Regions from separate parts of the Dactylosporangium salmoneum genome, predicted to be linked through region 3. Evidence: riboswitches for the same ligand, from Rfam matches in the RefSeq annotation. Region 3 holds a riboswitch; each other region holds the start of a gene.
The links. A riboswitch is a leader RNA that binds a small molecule or an ion and turns the genes downstream of it on or off. The one in region 3 is predicted to bind cyclic di-AMP.
Positions count from the first base shown of each region.

Region 1: linked by a shared signal. The riboswitch ahead of ABD352_RS32730 (C39 family peptidase) and the one ahead of ABD352_RS03900 (coiled-coil domain-containing protein) in region 3 are both predicted to bind cyclic di-AMP.
Region 2: linked by a shared signal. The riboswitch ahead of ABD352_RS16470 (C40 family peptidase) and the one ahead of ABD352_RS03900 (coiled-coil domain-containing protein) in region 3 are both predicted to bind cyclic di-AMP.

Region 1 covers NZ_BAAARV010000063.1:19,949-23,216, forward strand. Annotated here, with positions in the region: gene ABD352_RS32725 (methyl-accepting chemotaxis protein) at 1-886, shown strand, start outside; gene ABD352_RS32730 (C39 family peptidase) at 900-1,670, opposite strand; cyclic di-AMP (ydaO/yuaA leader) riboswitch at 1,676-1,820, opposite strand; gene ABD352_RS32735 (YbiU family protein) at 1,924-3,201, opposite strand.
Region 2 covers NZ_BAAARV010000025.1:174,802-178,069, reverse strand. Annotated here, with positions in the region: gene ABD352_RS16480 (ABC transporter ATP-binding protein) at 1-741, opposite strand, end outside; gene ABD352_RS16475 (ABC transporter ATP-binding protein) at 738-1,472, opposite strand; cyclic di-AMP (ydaO/yuaA leader) riboswitch at 1,773-1,944, shown strand; gene ABD352_RS16470 (C40 family peptidase) at 1,958-2,962, shown strand; gene ABD352_RS16465 (methyltransferase domain-containing protein) at 3,013-3,268, shown strand, end outside.
Region 3 covers NZ_BAAARV010000005.1:243,675-246,942, reverse strand. Annotated here, with positions in the region: gene ABD352_RS03905 (exopolyphosphatase) at 1-490, opposite strand, end outside; gene ABD352_RS03900 (coiled-coil domain-containing protein) at 568-1,587, opposite strand; cyclic di-AMP (ydaO/yuaA leader) riboswitch at 1,597-1,753, opposite strand; gene ABD352_RS03895 (DUF998 domain-containing protein) at 1,926-2,525, shown strand; gene ABD352_RS03890 (glycoside hydrolase family 19 protein) at 2,620-3,268, shown strand, end outside.

The sequences.
Region 1 (3,268 bases), on a different contig from region 3:
CGAGCTGCGCAACGTCATGGCCCAGGCCGACGCGGTGCTCGACGCGGCCGACTCGATCGAGCGGCAGGCGTCGTCGGCGCACGAGGTCACCCGTACCGTCGTCGGCCGGGCGTCCACCGTGGACACCGTCGTCGGCGCGGTCAACGCGAGCCTGGGGCGGGTCGACGGGATCGCCACGCTCATCGCCGGCATCGCCGGGCAGACCAACCTGCTCGCGCTCAACGCGACCATCGAGGCGGCCCGGGCGGGCGCCGCCGGGCGCGGCTTCAGCGTCGTGGCCGGCGAGGTGAAGGCCCTGGCCTCCAAGACCAAGGACTCCACCGACGAGATCGCCACCACGGTGGAGGCCCTCGGCGCGGACGCCGCCGCGATGGCCTCGGTCATCGCCGACATGAGCGACGGCGTGGTCTCCGTCGGCGGCGTCACCGCCGAGCTCAACGACGTCTCGGTGCGCCAGCGCGACGTCGTGCACCGGCTGGTGCAGAGCGTCCGCGAGGCGGTCGGCCGGGTCGAGGCGCTCAACCAGGTGACGGACCGCCTCGAGCGGCGCCGGCACAGCCGGGCCGCCGTCGAGGGCCGCACGACGATCCGCGTCGGCGAGCGCAGCCACGACGTGGAGATGCTCGACCTCAGCATCAGCGGGATGCGCTGCTCGATCGTGCCGGAGTGGCACGTGAGCGTCGGCGGCCGGGTCGAGCTGATCCTGGAGCTCGGCGACGAGCGCATCCCGGCCCGCGGCCGCGTCGTGCGCATCATCAACGGCGACTACGGCGAGGAGGCCGGGATCGAGTTCGAACAGCTCGACCCGGCCGCCCAGGCCCGCATCGAGGGCTTCCTGGACCATCTCCTGCGCCTGGAGCCGGCCCAGGAGATGGTCGCCGACTGACGTTTGCCGGGCGCTACGCCGAGTAGCCCCGGGCGGCGATCCAGTTGGCCATGTTCCAGGTCGACATCCAGTAGGTGCGCGGGCCGAACATGCCCGACGGGTCGGCGACCTGCACCGCCCGGCCGCGGTCGCGGTAGCCGACCAGCGTGATGTAGTGGCCGCCGGAGAACTCGTGGTAGACGCCGCTCGCGTCGGTGGCGCCGCCGACGATGTTGGCCACCACGGCCCGCCCGCCGCTCATCGCCGCGACGACGTCGCGCTGCAGCCGCTCGGCCTGGGCGCCGGTGGCCTGCTGGCCCGGGATCCAGTGGGTCTGGTACTCGTCCTTGCCCAGCACCCCGTTCATCGCCCGGGTCACGTCGGCCGCCGAGTTCGTGCCGTTGACCGTGGTACCCAGGCGGGAGGCGACATCGCCCTGCGACATCGAGACGCCAGAGGAGGTCAGCGCCATGCGGGTCGAGGCCGGGCCGCAGTAGTAGTAGTTAGGCTGGAACTGGAAGTCGTAGTCGACGCTGTGCTCCTCCGGCGCGGTCAGCAGCGGGTCCGGGGCGGGCGGGTCTGCCGGTTTGCCGGGGGCGGCGGTGGCAGGTGCGGGCACGGCCGCCGCGGCGACGTGGGCGTCGGCCGGGTCGGACGTCTCGTGGAGCACAGCGGCCGTTGTCACGGCGGCGGCGAGCATGGCGGCCGAGCCGATCAGCGCGGGGATCGGCCGCCTGGCCAACGCACGCCGACCGGCTTCCGCCCTTCGCGCAAGCTTGGGCAGGTCGAGATCTGGGTAGCGCACAGCGGAACTCCTTCCGGTGCCGCCTACCGGGTTAGCTGACGGATTCGGGCGGGAAAGATCGCCCTACCACCGGACCGTGAGGGCCGGCGGATTCACCCCGGGACTGGAATGGGTCCCCGGCTCGCGTACGCGACTCGGCGGATCAGGGCCGGCGCCACCCGTTCGGATGGCAGAGGGTCCGGCCCGGACGCCGCGACATTACTGAGCGGTATCCGGGCCGGGAACTGGGGTCCGAAATGCTGCGACCAGGCGGTCAGACGGCGGCGAGGTCCATGCCCCGGCGGCCGGTCGGGTTGAGATCGGCCAGCTGGAAACGGTCCGGCCAGGCGCGTTCGTAGTGCTCCTCCGGGAAGTCCGACGGGCTCGATCCGGTCTCGAACGCCGCCCGGACGTCCGCCGCGTAGCGCTCGTTGCGCGGGCACCACGGGGCGGCCGGGATGTACATGACGTTGCCCCAGCCGCGCTGGCGCCGCACCGGCGCGACGCTGTGGATCATGTCGCAGTGCCACCACACGGAGTCCCCGGCGCGTACGTCGGGGATGCCCGCCAGCGCCCGCACGAGCAGCGGGTGCCAGCGCTCGTTGGCCGGGAAGACCTGGTTCACCGTCACGCCGCACATGTCGTCCTCGGGCACGTCGGGCAGCAGCGGGCGCAGCATCAGGTACGCCATCGCCGCCGGAATGGGGACGGTGTGCAGGACGCCCTGGTCGTGGTCCATGTCCGACAGCGCGGTCCAGCCCTGGAAGGTGCGGAAGGCCGAGCACATGGTCGAGCCCGGGTACTGCGGCCCGTCGGTGCGGTAGGCCGCGTCCCAGGGGTCGTAGTCCTGCACCGAGCCGTCGAACAGGTGCCGGAACGCCCGCTGGTAGGACTCGGTCATCCACAGGTCGAGCGTCCCCGGGTCGAGATGCGGGTTGAGGCCGGCCGAGTCGGCGCCCTCCGGCCGGCGGCGGATGCGGTCCGGATAGAGCGAGTCGCGGTCCGGGTCGAACCACCGGACCCCTTCCGAGTCGTACTTCCACTGCCGGTTCAGGAACGCCTGGACCCGCGCCATGCGGTCGCTCGTGCGGGCCTGCATCTGGGCCGGGGACCAGTAGATCGGGTAGATCTCAGGCCGCGAGCCGACGGTGCCGAAGAAGTCGTCGCCGGGGCCCCGGTACTGCTCGAAGAAGCGGTTGCCCTCGACGTACTCGACGATGTTGCGATCCCAGCCCAGCGCCTGGTCGCGATCGAAGTGCCCGCGCACGACCACGCAGCCGCGGCGGTGCAGCAGCTCGGCCTGCTCGGCCGGGACGGTGCCGGCGGCGATGTCGGCGTAGTCGATGACCGGCCAGACCTGCTCGCCGCGGGCTCGCGCCGCCTCGATCTGCTCGACCTCGGCCTCGACGCGCCGCTCGACCGCGGCGAAGACCTCCTCCACGGTGCGCCCGGACGCCGCGATGCGGGCCCGGATCGCGGCCTTGACCTCGCGGATCGCGCCGGACAGGTCCGCCGGCGTCTCCTCCCAGTGCGGCAGGGCTGGTGCAGACACGGCCGCCTCCCTCTCGTTCTAGTCAGGACTCCTTATTTGTATTTTCGACGGTACGCACCCGTCCCAC
Region 2 (3,268 bases), on a different contig from region 3:
GATCACGTCGGGGTTGGCCTGCACCTCCTGCGGCGTGCCGCAGGCCACCGGCACGCCGAAGTCGACCACCAGGACCCGGTCGGCGAGGTCCATGACCAGGCCCATGTCGTGCTCGACGAGGATCATCGAGATGCCCAGCTCGTCGCGGATGTCGAGGATGTAGCGGGCCATGTCCTCGGTCTCCTCGAGGTTCATCCCGGCCACCGGCTCGTCGAGCAGCAGCAGCTTCGGCTCCATGGCGAGCGCCCGGCCCAGCTCGACGCGCTTCTGCACGCCGTACGGCAGCAGCCCGACCGGCTGCCGGCGCCACCGACCCAGCTCGAGGAGGTCGACGATCTCCTCGACCCGGGCCCGGTTGGCCAGCTCCTCGCGCCGGGCCCGGCCGACCCAGGCGATGGCGGCCAGGGTGCCGTAGCGCATGTGGTGGTGCCGGCCGAGCATGAGGTTCTCCACGACGTCGAGCTGGCGGAACAGCTCGACGTTCTGGAAGGTGCGGGCCACGCCGCGGCGGGCCACCCGGTCGGGCCGCTCGCCGGTGATGTCCACGCCGCCGAGCAGGACCCGGCCCTCCTGCGGGCGGTACACCCCGGAAATCACGTTGAAGATGGACGTCTTGCCGGCGCCGTTGGGCCCGATGACGGCGAACAGCTCGTCGGCCCCGACGGTGAAGTCGACCCCGTCGATCGCCTTGACCCCGGCGAAGCTCAGCCGCACGCCGCTGAAGGTGAGCACGTCGCTCATGCCGTCCACCGCTTCCGCCGCTTGTAGTACTTGACGTCGCGGAAGGAATGGGCGGCGTGCGCGCCGAGGTAGAACTCCCTGATGTCGTCGTCGGCGAGCAGTTCGGCGGCCGGCTTGTCCAGCACGACCCGGCCGTTCTCCAGCACGTACCCGTGCTCGGCCACCGACAGCGCCATGGCCGCGTTCTGCTCGACCAGCAGCACCGCCGTGCCGGCCCGGTTGATCTCCACGATCAGGTCCCGGACCTGCTCCACCATGCGCGGGGCGAGGCCCAGGCTGGGCTCGTCGAGCAGCAGGTAGGCCGGGCCGGACATGAGCGCCCGGCCCATCGCCAGCATCTGTTGCTCGCCGCCGGAGAGGTATCCGGCGACCGCGCCGCGCCGCTGCTTCAGGACCGGGAAGAGCTCGTACATCCGCGCGAGCGTGTCGGCCGCCCCGCGCCGCCGGGTGTGTGCCCCGAGCCGCAGGTTCTCCTCCACCGTCAGCTCGGCGAACGTGCGCCGGCCCTCCATGACCTGGCTCACCCCGCGGCGCACGATCGCGGCCGGGCGCAGCCGGTGGATCGGCGCGCCGGCGAGGGTGACGGACCCGCGCGCGACGGTCCCGTGGTGCACGCCGAGCAGCCCGGACAGGGCACGCAGCAGGGTGGTCTTGCCGGCGCCGTTCGCGCCGAGCAGGGCGACGATCCGGCCCTCCGGGACGGCGAGGTCGACGCCCCGCAGGACGAGCATCACGTCGTCGTAGACGACCTCGAGGTTCTGGACCCGTAGCACGTTCGGACCCCCGAACTATTTGCATCGTCGGTGTAAGAAGTTACGTGTATTTAACCCGTTCCCTGGACAGAATCAAGCCCCAGATCGATGCGTTGCCGACGTCCTGTCACTGTGCGATGCACACAGCCAACCCCCGGTAATACGGACTTTTATACGCAATACCGATCGATGAGGACACGCGGCTTCCACCCGGCGGATGATCACGTTAAGTTAGGCTCTGGCCTGCTCGGCAGTCCGTCATCCACCCCGGATGGCGCCGGGCAAGCGCCGCCGAATCGAGTTCGGCGCGCCGGGCGGATCCATCGACGGCGCGTGATCGAACCGGGGACCCAGAGTGTTCGTGGGGTGAATCCGCAGCGCGCTGCGGTAGGGCGTTTTCCTTCCCGCCCGAACCCGTCAGCTAACCCGGTAGGCGGTAGTCGGTGAAGAAGGGTCATCCTTCCTTGTCCACTGGACACCGGGCCCACCGGTCGGTGCTGCGAACCCTCCTGCTCGGGTTCGTGATGCTCGCGGTGCTCGCACCGAGCACGGTCGCGCACGCCGATCCCACGCTGGCAGAGATCGAGGCCCAGCTCGACAAGTCGAACCAGGACCTCGAGGCCACGATCGAAGCGTGGAACGGCATCAACGCCGACCTGGCGACCACCCAGGCCAAGGTGGCCGACCTGCAGGCGAAGCTCAAACCGCTGCAGGACGGGGTCGACGCGACCAGCGCCAACGTCGAGCAGTTCGCGATCGCCCAGTTCAAGACGGCCGGCAACATGCAGGCCCTCTCGGCCATCCTCAACGCCCGTGACACAGGCTCCCTCATGGATCAGATGTCCATGCTGCAGCAGATCACGCACAGTCAGCAGAAGGACATCGAGAACTACCGCAACGCCAAGAGCAAGTACGACAGCGAGAAGCAGCAGCTCGACGAGCTGCTCGCCGCGCAGACCACGCAGAAGTCGGACATCGAGAACAAGCGCAAGCTGATCGAGGGCGACATCAAGAAGCTGCAGGATCTGCAGAAGAAGGCCACCGCCGCGGGCTCCAAGAAGGTCAACCCGCCGGCGTACAACCCGGGCACACTGCCCCCCGCCTCCGGCAAGGCCGGCGCCGCCGTGGCATACGCCAAGGCGCAGCTGGGCAAGCCGTACGTGTTCGGCGCCGCCGGACCGAACAGCTTCGACTGTTCGGGTCTGACCATGGCCGCCTGGAAGGCCGCGGGCGTGAGCCTCACGCACCAGGCGTCCCGGCAGTTCTCGGAGATCGCGGCGCACTACAGGACGAGCACGCTTCCGTTCGACAAGCTGGAACCAGGCGACCTGATCTTCTACAACGGCCTCGGCCACGTCGGGATCTACGTCGGGAACAAGTCGATCATCCACGCGCCGCACACCGGCACGGTCGTGCAGTACGCCTCGGCCACCGTGGACAGCGTGTACGGCTGGGCGCGCCCGCAGTAGCGCTCCCCCACCCGCTTCACCAAGACGCCATGCCCTTCATGATGGAGGGCATGGCGTCTTGGGATCCGGGGCAGTACAACCGTTTCGCCGAGGAGCGGGCGCGGCCCTTCCACGAGCTCGTCGCGCGCATCCCGACCACCGCGGCGGTCGCCGTGGCCGACGTCGGCTGCGGGCCGGGCAACATGACCGCGACCCTGGCCGAGCGCTGGCCCGACGCCGCCGTCCTCGGCCTCGACTCCTCGCCGGACATGATCGCGGCGGCGGAGCGGTTCAAGTCGCCGCAGCTGCGGTTCCAGCTCGCCGACG
Region 3 (3,268 bases):
TGAGCTGCATCATCAACTGGTAGTTGGAGATGCGGAACTGGCGGAAGCGGCCCAGCCCGGTGCGGCTGTCCATGAGGAAGTTCATCAGGCTCCAGCCGGTCGGCTGCAGGATCTCGCTGATGTCGTACTGCGCGGAGTCGGCCCGGTCGACGGCCTCCATCAGCTCGTCGGAGACGTTGGGGAAGCGCTCGGCCCCGCCGAAGTGGTCATAGATCACGCGGGCCGCCGACGGGGCCTCCGCGTCGATGACGTGGTTGGTCGCCTGGCCGCCGGTGCGCAGGGTCTCCGAGTGGTGGTGGTCGAACACCATGTGGGCGCCCGCGGCGTACGGCAGGTTGGTGAGGATGTCCGTGGGGCCGACGTCGACCGAGCCGTCCTGGACGTCCTTCGGGTGCACGAAGGTGATGTCGCCGATCAGGTCGAGGTGGCGCAGGAGGACCGCGCAGACCAGACCGTCGAAGTCGCTGCGGGTCACGAGACGGTACTTCACTGCAGATCCCCTCGCACGGGCGGGCCGGTCGACAGTCTCCCTATCGACCGGCCCGGCGCCAACGTGAGGATTAGCGGCTACAGGATGGAGAGGTGCACGTGGTTCGTGTGATCGCTCGACGGGTCGCCGGCCACGCCGCTGTAGTGGTGCCAGCCGGCCGCCGGTGTCCAGATCTGTTTGAACCAGATGACGTACATGACGCCGAGTTGATCGGCGTTCTTCACGAAGTAGGCGGCCAGCGTCGAGCCGTAGACGAAGTCGTCACCGGTGGCCACGCCACCGAAACCCTTCGTCTTCTGCACCGAGAAGTCGCAGGCCCGGCCCTTGGGGTGCTCGTAGGGCCCGCTCGGGCGGAAGCACGCGACGAACCGCGTGAACCCGTCCTTCTGCGCCTCCTGCATCGCGTGCATCATGCGCGGGGTGATGCAGCCGGTGGTGGTGGGGTCCTTGACGCTGCACGACTCCTTCGGCAGCGAGCCGTTGGCGTTGCGCGGCGTCGGGTCGGCCACCGGCAGGTTGGCGGAGACGAAGCCCTTGCTCGGCCCGCCGGCCAGCGCGAGCGCCTTCTCCGCCGCCTTCTTCTGCTGCTCCATGGTGGCGACCTGCTGCTGCTGCGAGGCGACCTCGTCGTCGAGCGCCTTCTTCTGCGAGGCCTGGGCCTCCCGCAGGTGCCGCAGCTGGCGAAGCAGGTTGTCGTTGTGGTGGGCCAGCTCGTTGATGGTGCTGGCCCGCTCGGCGAAGCTGTCGGGGCTGTCCGCGTCCATCAGCGCGGCGAACGTGGTCAGCGGCCCGGTCTGGTAGGCCGCGATGGCGATCGCCGAAACCTGGTCCTGGAGGGTCGCCAGCTGCGCCTCGGTCGCCTGCAGCTGCACGGTGAGCTCGGCCTGGTGCTTGACCGAGGCCTCGAACTTGGCCTTGGCGTCGGTAAAGGCCTGGGTCGTCGACTCCAGGACGGAGGCGAGGGTCGGATTGGCGTCCGCGCCCTCGTTGCCGGGATCCCCCGGCTCGGCCGCGGCGGGGGCGGCCCCGATCCCGCCGAACGCGATCACGGCCAGCAGCGCGACCAATCCGCGCCGGTAGTGATGTCGCGATGACATCTGGTTCGTTGTTCCTTCCGTCGGCCGCCGACCGGGTTAGCTGACGGGTTCGGGACGGAACGACCCCTACCACCGCTTCCGGAAGGGCTTCCGGGAGGGCGGATTCACCCCAACGCAACGGTGGGTCCCCGGCTCGCCACGGGCGGCGATTGGGCGGCAGTCACGCCCGCGGACGTGACCGTGGGTCACTGTACCGACGGGGCGGAATTCGCGCACCGCACCGTTTGTGCGTAGATCCGCTATGAGGGCGTTCAGTGACACGGATCACTCGTGGCTTCAGGGGTACGTCAGGATCTCCACCGATCCGCGTAGGGTCGCCCGTAGGCCACGCTTCCTGGGTGAACCTTCGGTACCTCGCCCTCGCCGGGATTGCCGCCGCCGGTGCACTCGTCATCGACGGCCATCTCGACCCGGACGGTGACCTGAACCCGTGGTCACTCACGGTGAGTGACTTCGCCGTCTCCGACCGCGGTGGCGTGGTCGACTGGGCGATGGTCGTCATGGCCGCCGCCTCGGTCGCGCTGCTGTTCGCCCTCCGTCGCTCGGGTGCCCGGGTGGGGGCCTGGGTGACGGCGCTCTTCGGGGTCTGGGCGGCGGGGCTGACGGTGGCCGCGCTGGTGCCGACGGACGAGCCGGGGTTGCCGCTGTCGGCCGCGGGTGCGGTGCACCGGTACGCGTCGGTCGCCGCCTTCGTGGCCCTTCCCGTGGCCGGCTGGCTGCTGGGCGGCCGGTCCGTGCGGGTGCTCGCCGGGCTGAGCCTGGCCTGTGCGCTGGCGATGGTGTATTCGGCCTTTCCGGGCGACCGCGTGCTCATCGGCCTGGCCGAGCGCCTGTTGCTGGCCGCCGAGGCGGCGCTGCTGGTCGCCGTGGCCCTGGCCGCTCCGGGCGCCCGCGATCGGGCTGCTCGGCGGCGTGGCGCTGTCTCAACGGTACCGTAAATATTGTTCATAAAACGATGATGTTCACTCTTCGGCGTTCCTCCGGCTGATCGGATGTGCAGGTCAGGCCCAAAGCCGAAGGAGTTGATCGAGGGTGTCGAGAGTCCGCGCGCTGGCCATGCTCGCCGCGATGGCGGTGGTGAGCGGAGTGGTCGCGTTCTTCAACATGATGCCGGCCTCAGCCGCCGCCTGCGCCCCCGCGTGGCAGTCCACGGCGGTCTACACGGGTGGCATGACCGCGTCCCGCAACGGTCACAACTACCTGGCGAAGTGGTGGACCCAGAACGAGGCCCCGCCCGGCACCAGCGGCGTGTGGCAGGACCAGGGCAGCTGCGGCGGCAGCACCCCGACCAACCCGCCGGTCCAGACCGGCACGGCCGGCGCGTGCAGCTTCCCCGCGTGGGTCCAGGGCCACAACTACGTGACCGGCGACATCGTGAAGTTCACGGACGGCAAGTTCTACATCGCCGAGCACGACAACCCGGGCTACAGCCCCGTGATCAGCACCTGGTACTGGGACCCGTACTCCTGCGGCTCCTCGCCCACGACTGCGCCCCCTCCCACTTCCTCGGGCGGCGCCTTCGTGGTCAGCGAGGCGCAGTTCAACCAGATGTTCCCGGGCCGGAACTCGTTCTACACGTACTCGGGCCTGGTCGCCGCGCTGTCGGCCTACCCCGCCTTCGCCCGCACCGGCTCCGACGAGGCCCGCAAGCAGGAGGCCGCGGCCTTCCTGGCCAACGTCA